3 regions of the Arthrobacter sp. CAN_A214 genome follow, and region 1 is predicted to be linked to each of the others. Evidence: riboswitches for the same ligand, from Rfam matches in the RefSeq annotation. Region 1 holds a riboswitch; each other region holds the start of a gene.

Region 1 (4,277 bases):
CACCCGCGGCGGCGTCAAGGTCGTCGCGGCGTCCGCTGACGGTTACTCGGTGGACATGGGCCCCTGGGAATTCATCCACCCGGATACCGCGGTGGCCCGCGGCACGGATTCCCTGGTGGAAATCCAGGGACTCGACGTGGCACGCCCCGCCCTGTCGGTCAGCATGGGGAACCCGCACACCGTCGTCGCACTGGCAAGTCTCGGGGAGTTGACTGCCGCGGCCCTGCACACTGCCCCGGCCGTGGAACCGTTCCCTGCCCAGGGCACCAACGTCGAGTTGGTCGTGCCCAACGACCCATTGGTCGAGGACGGCGTCGGTGTCGTCACCATGCGCGTCCATGAGCGCGGTGTGGGAGAGACGCAGTCCTGTGGCACGGGAGCCTGCGCGGCGGCCGCTGCAATCCGGTACTGGGCGGGGGATTCGGCTCCCTCCCGTTGGGCCGTCGGGGTGCCGGGAGGCGTGGTCGGCGTCGTCTTCCATGTGGGCGTGGACGGACTGGAGCACGTCGAACTGAGCGGACCGGCTGAACTGGTCGCCGAGGGCGTACTGTTTCCGGCGTCGTTGCAAGCCCTTTCCCACTGACCGCACGCATCCCCGTGTTGGAGATCGGGGTCAGGCAGGGTTTCCGCAGGATCGTCCGAGGTGCACAGACGCTGACGTTCGGTGCGTCGACAGCAGCGTCCGGACCCCTTGGGCCGGGTCCGTACAGCCCGTAACGACGTCACCTTTCGTTGAACTGCGCTGACACCAGACGGGACATCCGCCACGGTGCTGCAGGGCGCGGGACGCCCCTGACATCTGCCCTGTTCGACTACTCTCTCGGAGGAGGGTGTGGTGCGGGCACGGACGGGAAGCGGGCAGGTTCGGCCTCGTATCCGTGCCCCCTGACAGGCGCGTCACCAGGGGCTCAGCCACGGCATCGGGCAGATTCCCCGGACCGGAAAACACAAAGCGCAAGGTTTACGCAGGTTGGACGAAAACAATGATTTTCCCGCCGGGATACACGTAACATTCGGAGGTGCCCTCCACTCACTTCCCTTCCGCCGGCGACGGGCTCCCGGATGACCATACGGGCTTCGGCTGCGGGCAGGTCCACTCCGGATCCTCCTCAGCGTGCAGCGAGTGCGAGCCGTTGGTGGACCGGAACGTGCTTCGTGAACTGGAGAAGGATTTCGACAGCCCGACGGTGGTGCATGCGTTCGCCCGGGACTTCGCGCAGTCCTGGGACGGGAAATATCGGCGCCTGGTCCGCTTCGTGGAGGACCGGGACAAAGCGGGGGCGAAGGAGGCTGCGCTGAGTGTGAAGGTCACCTCGACGATGGTCGGAGCGGCGCGGCTTGCTTATCTCGCTGCCTGGTTCGAAAAGCTCATCGAGGCCAACGACATGGATGCCGCCGCCCGGACCCTCGCGTACGTCGAGGCCTGCGGCTCCGACACCACCTCGGAACTCCTCGACACCTACATACCCCCGGACCTGTGAGGACTGCGCTCCTACGGAACCGGCTGCTGCCCGGGTGAAGGGACGAGCCGGTACCCGATGCCCCGAACCGTGGTGATGAGGTCAGGAGAACGCGCGTTGTTGGAGAGCTTCCGGCGCAGATTCCCGATGTGGACCTCGATCGCGCGCTGATCCGCGTCGCTGACATACGAATATCCCCGGTAATCCTCGCCCCGGACAACCCCGACGAGTGCGGACCTCGTCCGGACGGCTCCGTTACTTCGCAGCAGGTCGTGCAGCAGATCGAATTCACTCCTTGTCAGGAGCAGTTCCTCGTCGGCCAGCTTCGCCGTCCGGGCTTCCCGATCAAGAACCAGATCACCGTGCTGAAGCACCGCAGAATTCCTCAGGACAGCGGCAACGGTGGGGGCAGCGGCGGGAGCGGGCGGAGAAGTGCTGGGTGGAACCGGCAGCCCGAGCGGACGGGTCGCCTCGATTCGTGGCCGACGCAACATCGCATCGATCCTCGCCCTCAGCTCCCGTGGACGGAAGGGCTTGATCAGGTAGTCGTCAGCTCCGGCCTGCAGGGCCGTGAGGGTATCCAGTTCATCGGCTCGGGCACTGAGCATGATGACGTAGCAGTCACTGATGTTCCGGATACGCCGGAGCACCTCGTAGCCGTCGATGTCGGGCAGACCGACGTCGAGTGTCACAACCGTCGGGGCGTTCCTGCGCACCACCTCCACTCCGTCCCGTCCCGTTGCTTCGGAGTGGACGTCGAAACCTGCCTGCCGCAGCACAGCGACAACGATGTTCCGGATATCGATGTCATCCTCGATGACGACGGCTGACCCCTGCTCAGGACTTCTGACGGAGGTTTCGGTACTCATGCCGAGGCCTCGGTCGCAGTTCTTCGGACGGGTGCACCCGAACCGCCCGTTCTGCACGAAACCCGAGGAAAGGAAGCGCAGGGCATGTTCGCCCGTGTTCCGGGGGCAGCAGTGCCCGGGAAAGCAACAAATACCGACGCTTCCAATAAGCATGTGTACGGCATGGTTGAGACCTTTGCTGTTCGGTAGCCCGGCTAACCGCGTGGGTCCCGTGGCTTTGCGTCCCTGGCTTGCACCAGGTTTGCCCTTATCAATGGGCGAATGCCCATACATGTTCACGGACTTTATCAGGGTGGATCGCTCGTCGACTACCGACTCGATGACGCCTTTCTCACGGGCCGCACCGACGGCATCCGCACGAGTACCCGTCGCTTGAACCCGCCGCGCTTCCTCAGATTGGCGAGTTGCCCCGCTTCACGTGGAGCACCCGAAACGACTTCGAGGTGTCCGCGCGTTGCACGGCGAAGCCTTCCGGCAGCGACTCCGCCAGCCACCGCTGCAGCGAGTCGGCGCCGAGGTTCTTCTGCACCACCAGCCAGGCATCGCCGTCGGGCGCAAGCCTCGGGAGCCAGGCAAGCAGGAGCGCATGGAGCTCCTGCTTGCCGATGCGGATGGGAGGGTTGGACCACACCGTGTCGAATTCGAGGGTAGGGTCGACGCCGTCGGGCGTGCTGACGTGGACGTTCGGCAGCCCGAGCCTCGCGGCATTGTCGCGGGTGAGTGCGAGGCAGCGCTCATTGACGTCCACTGCGTAGACAGCTGCCGCCGGCGCCTTGAGAGCCATGCTCAGCGCGAGCGCACCCCAGCCGCAACCGATGTCCAGGAGCCGGGCTCCCGACGGCCGAGGTACGGCATCCAACAGAATGGCCGTACCCTTGTCGACGCCGTCGGGGCTGAACAAACCGGACGATGTCACCAGTTCCCTGCGCTGTCCATCGAGGACGACGGAGAGTGGGCGGCGCACCTCCGGTCCTGCGGGCTTGGCGGTGAAGTAATGCTGGGAGTCCATGGCAGAAGCCTAGTGCCGACAGCGCCTCCCTCCCGGCACGGGGGGTGAAACCGCCCGCCCCCACGGAAGAGGATGCTGCGGTTCCGCGCAGAGTGAAGTGCTGGAACGGAACGGCGGAAGGGAACTAGAATTGAAGTCCACTGTTACAAGGGAGAATATGACCACGAACTCCGGAGGATCCACCGGTGCCGACATGGGACCGGAAGAGATCCAGGCCGTTATCGACCGAATCCTCGCACATGACGAGGCAGCTTCGGCAAAGTCCTCGGGCGGGCAGGGACAGGAAACCGCCTCGTCTCCTCATGAGCGCACGTGGCGCTCTCGGGCCCAGGCGATTTCTGAGGAGGCCGATGAACGGTTCTCCTTCGACGGCGACCAGCAGGATCTCGCGGAGCGCCGTGCGCTACGCCGGGTGGCCGGGCTCTCGACGGAGCTCGAGGACGTCACCGAGGTCGAATACCGACAGCTGCGGCTGGAGCGGGTGGTGCTTGCCGGCCTGTGGACGGAGGGGACGGCGCAGGACGCTGAAAACTCCCTGCAGGAGCTTGCCGCCCTGGCTGAGACCGCAGGATCGGAAGTTCTTGATGGAATGGTTCAGCGCAGGCTCAAGCCGGATCCCGCAACCTTCCTCGGCTCGGGTAAAGCACAGGAACTGAAGGACATCGTCACGGCGACGGGTGCCGACACGGTCATCGTGGACAGCGAACTGTCCCCTTCCCAGCGGCGAGGACTCGAGGACATCGTGAAGGTCAAAGTCATTGACCGGACCGCCCTGATCCTCGACATCTTCGCCCAGCATGCGAAGTCCCGGGAGGGCAAGGCCCAGGTGGAACTCGCCCAGCTCGAGTACCTCCTCCCTCGCCTTCGCGGCTGGGGTGAGTCCATGTCCCGCCAGGCCGGCGGCCAGGTCGGCAGCGCAAGCGCTGGCATGGGTTCGCG
Region 2 (4,277 bases), on a different contig from region 1:
GACCTGAACGTCGCCATGCGCCGGGCCATCGTCAATGCTCTTGACTTCCTGCAGAACGACCGGGGGATGGACCGCGCCATCGCCTATGCCTACCTCTCGGCGGCCGCGGACTTCGCCGTGTCGCAGGTCGTGGACCGCACCGTGGGTGTACACGGGCTCATCAGCAAAGCGGACTTCACCTGAGTGGATCATCGGAAAGCGTCCACGACATTGAGCTAGTTCCCTGACATGGCGGTGATGTCGCAAAAATAGTGAGTAGGTTCAGGTGATGAACGAACTGGTTGCTTTTGTCCTGGCCCGCGTTGCGGAGGACCAGGACCTCGCTCACGCAGCCCTGCATGATCCCGGGTTCGGCGGCGTTCTGGGTGCCTACGTGCATGGCGGCCACGCCGATCGTGGGCAACCAAATTACAGGCCAAGATATGCCTCGGATGACCCGCTGGCCCGTCACATCGCGCAACAACACCCTGGAAAGGTAATTGCGGACTGCCAAGCCAAGCAACGTTTAGTGGCGCATCTGCAAAGCATTCACCGCGATGACGAGGCAACCAGTGAACAAAACGATGTGCGCATACTGCTCGAACTTCTGGCCATGTCATGGAACCAGCACGCCGACTACAGGACCACCTGGGTCAGCTGATACCTCAGCGACCAAGGACACGTCAGGCCGCCCTCACCCAGCGCGGCCTTCCAAGAGATCAACGACAGCACCCGAACACACCTCTGTGCAAAACGCGCATGACGCCTGCGCCCAGCAACACTGCACGACGCAAAGCCATCGGCGCCTAACTGCTGAAGCGAAGATCACTCAGCAGCGTCCGGGGGGACCGTCCGATAAACGGTGTGTGGGGTCCGGCGGCTTCATCAATAGGTGGTGTTTTCGAACCGGCCCGCGAAGGAGAACACGCTAGTTCTTTCTTTCGTCGTAAGCACGCACGCACGCACGCCCGAGGGTTCCTCCCGGACTGCCGTTTGGGTAGGTTGAACCTAGTCCACGGTCGTCGTCAGTGGCGGGTCAGTCGGCATGTTGGAGGAGTCGACCTGGAGTCCTACTGTGACAGTCTGTCCCTGGTTCAGTGTCGAAGCCCAGTCTGCTCCTACACAGGTGATGGATTCTTTGGGTACTGCAGTGCAGGTCATTCCCCAAGCATTGGCTACGGCGGTGGCGTTTGGATCGTCCCACTTCACTGACCAGCGTTCTAGATCCTCGTCGGCCGTAACCTTGATTGAGGCGACGTAGCCTGTCTCCCAGGAGGCTTCCGGCACCCACTGCATGGAGTTAGCGGTCTGTGCTGTACGCGGAGGCGTTGTTGGCGAAGGTGGAGTCGTTGAGTCGGTCGTGACCTGTTTCGTTGGTTGGGTGACTGATGGTTCCTGGAGCAGGAAGGCCAGGGCGGTGAGTTTGCTGGTTTCCGGGGTTCGCCAATTGTCTTTGATAAGACCGCCTGTGTCACCGCTATTGGGGTTATAGGACCAATAGGAGTAGCTGATCCCGGTGCTGTCTAGGTATTTGACCATTTGGTCCAGCCATTGCTTGTCGGAAGTAGTTTCGAGTTTGGTTCCGAATTCGCCGAGGAGTACGGGCGCGATGCCCTGTCTGGCGATGTAACCCCAGTTGGTGTCCCAGACGCCGGGCAGGTTGACGGGGTAGTCGGGGGCGGAGAACCACTTTTGTGGGTACACGGAGCCAGGGTAATCGTGGGGGGAGTAGACGACACGGTGATCGACGTCGAGCCCGATGGGATGCGTGGCGACGCCTTTGAGTCCGCTCCCCCACCAGGTGGCGGTGCCGTCGGATTCGTTTTCGATGCCTTCGACGATGATGAGCAGGTTCGGGTTGATGGACAGGACTGTATTGCCGGCCCGTGTGGCGGCGGCCTGCCAATCGGTTGCAGGGTTTCCGCATCCCCAGCAGGCAGCTCCGCGCGGTTCGTTGTGCAGGTCGACTCCGATAACGGTCGGATTGTTCTTATACCGGTCGGCGAGCCTTGCCCAGTCCGCGATCCATGTTTCCTCACTGTAGGTGGGGGTGTACCAGAGTTCGGACTGTGATCCTGAGTCCGGTCGGTGGCGGTCAAGGATGACATTGAGTCCGTTGGCTTTCGCTACGGCAATGACGGCATCCATGACCTCAAGCGGGGCTTTGCCGAGCAGATCGGGGTTGGCCGAGTAGTCAATGGAGCTGGTTTCACCGGTGGTGATGCACTCATTGGAGTACGGTAGGCGAATCGTGTTGAACCCCATGTCCTTGATTTGCCGGATACCCTCGGCAAGGTTGATGGTCCACAGCCCGTGAGGCGCGCATTCCGGGGTTTCCAGACCAAACCAACTGGTCGACTTGATCACGTACGGGTTGTTTGCCGCATCGCGGATCGTTCCGCCATCAGTGTGGAGCCAACCGGAGTTCGCGGCTGTGGTTTCCGCTGCTCTCACCTCACCCGTTCCTGTCTTGGCCACAGCTAGCCCGCTGAGGACCAGGAGTACCACTACGGCACATAGTGTGGCCTTGAGCAGGCCTAGCATCTTTGTGCTGGGCATACGTTGGAATAATGGCATGCTGCTGGGTGGTTTGGATCGCATGGCTGAGACCTTCGTTGTTCGGTAGCCCGGCTGACCGCGTGGGTCCCGTGGCTTTGCGTCCCCGGCTCACACCGGGTTTGCCCTTGTCGGCAACCACCCTCTCGTACCACAAACTGGTGCGGTAGAGACGGACGGCCTTGTCTTATTCTCCGGTAGACACCTCAGCTATTGATGCGGCTATGCCCTTGTTTGAACGCAGTGTTTCCGCAGGAAAAAGGGGAAGGTTCTGGCTGCATCGCTCTTGATGACTATGTGGCGGGACCGGGGCGGTTATGGTTTCCTCGGTGTCCTTCATGGTGGTGTTGACCAGAACTGCGGTATCGGTATTCACGGTGTTGCTCCTTCGTTGCGGTGGTGTCGGGCCCTTGGTGACCAGCAGTGGGCTCTCTCCCCCGACGCTTCTATGTCTGTCAAGCGGGTGGAAACGGGTGTGGGCGCAGACCATAGCGGGGCGGCTTTGGTGACCGGCCAGCGTCCCCTCTCCCCCGTTGTTTTGGCTGCTGGCGAAGCTTGCGGAGCTGTGGCCGACGGAGGCCTGTCTACCCCTAGGGCAAGGGGCCGGGAATTTCCGGAGGAGATCAGCGACGAAGGAGCGCCGCAGGGAACTTCCTGCACCGCAGGCCCCGGAGGAACGGAGGGGCTAGACCGGCCGGAGCGGACACGTACAATCCGTCAGGACAGCAGCAAAAACAGAAAAACGCTTCTACAGCCCGAGCTCAGCGAGGCCCGTGCAGTAGGCCTGGGCGCTTGCCGCGCGAGGCCGGAACCCAGAGTCTTTAGGCCACACGTTGTTCCGGGCTACGTTGCTTGCGCTACGCCCAATTGATCAATCGGCACGCTTCACGGACGGTGATGATATGAGAGCATCTGCCGTTGAAGCAGTCAGCGTTTCCGGTCGGTCGTCTACTCACGAAGCCACGCCCGGTATTGGAACACCCGCCGCACCACGAGCTGCGGTTCTACCGGCTGCTCAGTCGGGCCATTCACGCCAAGCCCGCACCGCTCAGGCTTATCGCGGAGATGCCCGCCGACGCGCATGCACTCGTTGCTGCAGCGGGTGCCCGGGTGCGCCACCGATTTCCCGGGATCCAAGTCTTAGTCGGTTTCCGATGCGGGATAGAAAAAGACATCCACCGAGTTGCCGCGGTAATGAAACCGGGCGAGGCTCCCTGCGGGAGGCCTTCCTCCTCGAATGCTCCCGAAAGGAACCACGCGTCGATGTCCGCAAAAAGATCAACCCCGGGCGGTACGCAATTGGCGCCGTCGACGGTGGGACCCGAACGGTCGATGAGCATGAAGCACTGAAGTCCCTGCTTATCCACGGCGAACCACGGTTCTACCCCCCGATATGCTTCGTAGCCGCGAATGCTGGTGCGGTCGACGTCGGCTCCCAGGAATTCCAGCAACGAAAACACCACACTGTCCGCCTCGCCTGCGATCGGATACAAGGTGGCATCGGGACGCGGTCCCACGAGCGCCTCCACGGTGTACGCGAGGGCAAGAAAGCCCACCAGTGCACCTGCCAGGAACCAGCCACGGCGGGTACGTGAAGCAGTGATGCGATGCCGAAGCGACCGCGGTGAGCCCTCGCTGGAGACCGCAGCCGTGCTGCCGGCTGCCGAGTCCGGGCGATCAGCTCCGAACATCGTCCAAGCGAAGTCAGCCGCTGGCGCGCCTTCCGCGGCGGGAGCAGCTTC
Region 3 (4,277 bases), on a different contig from region 1:
GCGCATCGAACGCGCCAAGCTCGAGGACTACATCACCGGTGCCTACGCTAAAGCTCGGACCCACATTGCCCGAGGGGACGTCGACACTCCACCGGAGGCATCGGGATAAGGGGCCTACGCCTCCAAATCAGTCCCCGTCATTGGGTGACGCAAGCGTGATCGCATTGAGCCACATTCAGCCCTCACGCTGGATTTTGATCAACGGTTCGAGGAATCGGATCTTCACCGCTGTCCGTGTGTAGGCGATCGCATGCGCTTGGATGCGAATTGCTTTTGAGGGATAGCGGATCCACACGTACATCCGGCGTGGCTTGGGGAAGTCGGTGGGTTGGCAGTTTTCGACGTCGAGTTCGGCCGCGATGAGCATGATCAGTTCCTTGCGCATGATGAATTCCTCGATCCGATCGTCCATCAGCCTGGCGTAGTGCTTGGTGTACCTTTTTGATCCCGCCATGACCTGGCCACGCGCCCCGCCTACCGCCGCTCAAGAACCGTCGACGCCGGTGACGCGGCGTAGCCGCCAGTCCTCCCACCGCGGGTCCGCGCTCAGCGGTTATTCTCAACAAAGTAAAAAAGTCCTTTGATGAGCTTGAGGGCGAGTCGAGATGGGAAGCATCGGGTATGCCAGGGTCAGCACGCTGGAGCAGAACGCAGACCTGCAGCACGCAACATTGAAAGCGGCCGGCTGCAACCGGATGTTCACCGACCATGGTGTGAGCGGAACGATGGCCGGTAGGCCCGAGCTGGATAAGCTGCTCGACCATCTACGGGAGGGTGATGAGGTGGGGGACTGCTGAAGGTTCAGTTTCCAGTACGAAATGTCCCCTAGTTGCTCCACGGGGGAGTTGGGGCGCTGCCTTGATGGCGGGCGCCGAAGAGGAAAGCGTTGAGGTGCAATTGCCGGTACGCGCTTATGGGTGTCCGGCTCAGTCCATGACTAGCCCGCCGTCGACCACCAGGTTCTGCCCGGTAACCGACCTCGCCCAGGGCGAGGCGAAGAAGAGGATGGTGTCAGCGAATTCCTGCGGTGTGGTGACGTGTCTCAATGGTGTGGAGGAGGCGATAAGGTCGAAGACCTTTTCGGGGGTGGCTGCGCTGGCGTCGGTGGTGCGCAGCAGCCCTCCGGAGACCATGTTCACTGTCACATTGTGCCCGCCCAGGTCCTTGGCCAGGGTTCGGGTGAGGGACAGCAGTGCCGCTTTCGCTGCGGTGTAGTCGTGGTAGGGCACCACGGGGTTCTGGAACAAGTTGGTGCCGATGTTGATGATCCGCCCGAAGCCTTGTTCCTGCATGCCTGGCAGGGCCGCCTGCGTGGTGTTCAGGGCCCCCCGGACGCTCCCGGAGAACTGGGCTGCGAACTCGTCCCAACCAATTTTCGCTGCATGTGAGCGGGCATCCCCATTGAATGAGAAGGCCGCCAGGGCGTTGTTCACCACGGTGGTGACCGGGGCGCCGAAGTGTTCCTGCGCTCGTTCGAGCATGGTGGCCACCTGTTCGGGATCGGTGACATCAGCCTCCAGGGCCACGGCCCGAGACGAGCCGAAGTGATTCGTCAGTTGCCGGGCGGCGTCCCGGCTGGCGTGGTAGTTGATGATCACCCGGGCACTCTCGGCGGCGAAGGCTTGGACGATGCGGCGGCCGAGACCGCGGCCACCGCCGGTGACCAGGACGATCTGTTCTGTAATCTGCATAAGGCTCCCTGAGGGTCAGGGCGAAAAGATGCGGGACCGATAACACCTGGGTTTGGCAGGACATCCCTTCGCCAGTACGAACTGGATCAGGTTCAACAGGTGTCATCTCAGCCGGTTGATACCGGCACCCCGTGTCACTGCCTCGAGAGTACACGTTCTCTCCGAGCCCAGAAAGCCTATTATTTCCCTGGGTTGCAGGAGCCCCCGTGTGAGGCGTGCGCATCTGGGCTCCATGATGGGGACTGTAAATTCATTGGTGTTTTTGGCCTGACGGGCGGCGCGTGGGGTACTACTGCGTACGACCTCTACCCCGTCGCGCCCTGTCGCATCTGAGCGCACGTCGAACCCGGCTCGGCGCAGCACGCACAGACGAGGTTACGGATATCCAGGTCGTCTTCAATAACAACAGCTGTCCCCTGGGTATTGAGCAGCTCGGTTTCGCTGAGCATTCGTGAGGCCTTCATTGTTCGGTAACCCGGCTGACCGCGTGGGTTCCGCGGGTTTGCGTCCCAGACTCGCGCCGGGTTCGCCTTAACGCGCGTAACGAGAAGGGGGGGGTGGTGGTTAGGCATACGCCGCAGTGCCTTCGGCGTAACCGAGAAAGCCGCGTCTGTGGCCAGGGTGCTACGCGAGCTCCTTTCGTCACTTTCATTGGCACACGTAGTGGAACATTTTGTGTGCCACGTAGTGATTGAAGATGCGGCATCATGGGGTGGGCGGGGCGGCAACGACGAGGGATCGTCAGAACTGGGGGAGAAATGGAAAGGTCTCAGGAGCCATCCTCTGGGCGGTACACGTTGAGCGATGATGGGAACTTTCTGCGCCTGCGGTGGGCGCCAGGCGTCACGATACACACAGAGGATATTCACTCCACGATCGAGGCGGTCACGGCCGCATCTCCTCATGGAAAGCGGCCTCTGCTGGTGCATATTGGGTTGGTCGAGCGGATTACTGTCGAGGCCAAGCAGTTGCTCATTGATGACACATGTTCCACCCGCACCGCCGTCGTTGGTGTGGATGAGGTGGGTAGGGTCCTTACTGCGTTCAATTACCGCTCCGCCACGCCCAGTCGGTACTTCGACAACGAGTCCGACGCCATTGCCTGGCTCAGGGAAGACGGTGAACCAGACAGTAAGGACGCTCATCCTGACAGTGCTTTTGCCGCCAACGAGCACTTCACTGCCGAAATGCGGGGGGGAGTGTTATGGCTCGAGTGTGTGGCCAGTACGGAAGTCGACAACGCTGTCGCTGCTGGAATCGTCGACCGGGCCAACCAGCTCAGTCCGTCCGTTTGCCCGCCGATGCTCATCCGCCTCAATCACCTGATCTCCGTGACGGAAGAAGCGCTGCACACCCTCGCGACGGGACTGAATATCGCGGCCCTGGCCATCGTCGGAGTCGAGACCGAAGACCCGGTGATCACTGCCTACTACAAACAACAACACCACCCGCCCTACCCCACCCGGCACTTCACCACAATCAATGACGCCCAACAGTGGCTCACCAAATGCAGATGACACCCCTCAGGAAGCGCAGAGAACCATTTATTGTGGGACGGCACGCTCGTCCGCTCAAAACCCGAGGGATATAGTGACAACGTGCACGGTCAAGGTACTGTCGGCGAATCAGCCCAGGATCTTGTGGTCTTGCTGATCGCCAGGGCTTGCTAATGAAGGTAGAGCGCCGGGCGGCTCCACCCGGGACTGTGTTCCCCTGCTCGTTCCGACCCGCGCCACGCGGTCCATGCGTCACGTCGAGACTCAGCCTCGGTGTCGGCAACGAAGAACTCGTCACCATCACCTATGGCGGGCGCCGCGCCGAAAAACTCTCACCGCACTGATATCGGTGCTCTTCACGGGGCGACTAACAGCACCGAGAATGGGGCATATTTCTGATGGACGGGGATTTTTCGCAGGGGAGGGGGTGCGCGCATGATGATTCGAAGATGGCTATCGGGGGTTGCGTCGCCCTCAGCATTACTGGTGCACTCGTCATGCTCGGCTGCGTGCTCGCCATCTACTTGGAATCAACAGGGTTAGGCGCGCCGAGGGACGCGGGTATGCGGCCCGGTTACACAACGATGCTCATCACCATCGCCATGGCGGGGATCCTAGTGCCGGCGGCGGTCTGCTTTGCTGTTCTGCGTACCGCCCAGCGCCTCATCGTAAGGGTCACGGCATTGGCGGCTGTAATCATCGCCATAGCAATAGTGGGCATCGTAGGCCCCTGATACCAGTAGTCAGCGGTAGTGCCTGCCCGTGAATCACGCCTTGCGCCGCTTTGAGCGCTGAGGAGCAGGAATGTCCTATGAATGGTCGTTTCCGGCATCCCTTAGTGCCTGGGTGACCCATTCCTGAAGTTGCGTGGTGTTCCAGCTGGGTGTGGCGACGAGGAGGACTTCGCGGTCTTCGCGGATGACGCGTGTGATCCCGTCCTCCATCGCCAGGGTCTTGACCATATGGTCCACCTGCCGGGAGTATTCGTGGGCGATGTCTTCCCGCAAGGACACTTCGATTTCACGGCCGCGGATCGGGTGATCGCCGAGGTCTTCTACTTCGACGAGCGGCTCGGGCGGTTCGTGTCTGG

Evidence for each region. A riboswitch is a leader RNA that binds a small molecule or an ion and turns the genes downstream of it on or off. The one in region 1 is predicted to bind cyclic di-GMP.
Region 2: it holds a riboswitch for cyclic di-GMP, as region 1 does, so the genes downstream of both, IWX65_RS16585 (cellulase family glycosylhydrolase) here and IWX65_RS08655 (response regulator transcription factor) in region 1, are expected to answer to the same signal.
Region 3: it holds a riboswitch for cyclic di-GMP, as region 1 does, so the genes downstream of both, IWX65_RS03520 (3-oxoacyl-ACP reductase) here and IWX65_RS08655 (response regulator transcription factor) in region 1, are expected to answer to the same signal.

What each region holds. Positions count from the first base shown of each region.
Region 1 covers NZ_JADOUU010000007.1:102,261-106,537, forward strand. The annotation lists gene dapF (diaminopimelate epimerase) at 1-583, shown strand, start outside; gene IWX65_RS08650 (Hpt domain-containing protein) at 1,020-1,481, shown strand; gene IWX65_RS08655 (response regulator transcription factor) at 1,493-2,329, opposite strand; cyclic di-GMP riboswitch class I at 2,511-2,585, opposite strand; gene IWX65_RS08660 (class I SAM-dependent methyltransferase) at 2,721-3,338, opposite strand; gene hflX (GTPase HflX) at 3,496-4,277, shown strand, end outside.
Region 2 covers NZ_JADOUU010000047.1:1,643-5,919, reverse strand. The annotation lists gene IWX65_RS16595 (acetamidase/formamidase family protein) at 1-183, shown strand, start outside; gene IWX65_RS16590 (DUF6221 family protein) at 269-640, shown strand; gene IWX65_RS16585 (cellulase family glycosylhydrolase) at 988-2,538, opposite strand; cyclic di-GMP riboswitch class I at 2,598-2,672, opposite strand; gene IWX65_RS16580 (hypothetical protein) at 3,564-4,277, opposite strand, start outside.
Region 3 covers NZ_JADOUU010000002.1:344,315-348,591, forward strand. The annotation lists partial or broken gene IWX65_RS03505 (helix-turn-helix domain-containing protein) at 1-109, shown strand, start outside; gene IWX65_RS03510 (hypothetical protein) at 176-385, opposite strand; gene IWX65_RS03515 (recombinase family protein) at 606-797, shown strand; gene IWX65_RS03520 (3-oxoacyl-ACP reductase) at 927-1,691, opposite strand; TPP riboswitch at 1,738-1,833, opposite strand; cyclic di-GMP riboswitch class I at 2,158-2,232, opposite strand; gene IWX65_RS03525 (DUF7793 family protein) at 2,615-3,208, shown strand; gene IWX65_RS03530 (hypothetical protein) at 3,997-4,277, opposite strand, start outside.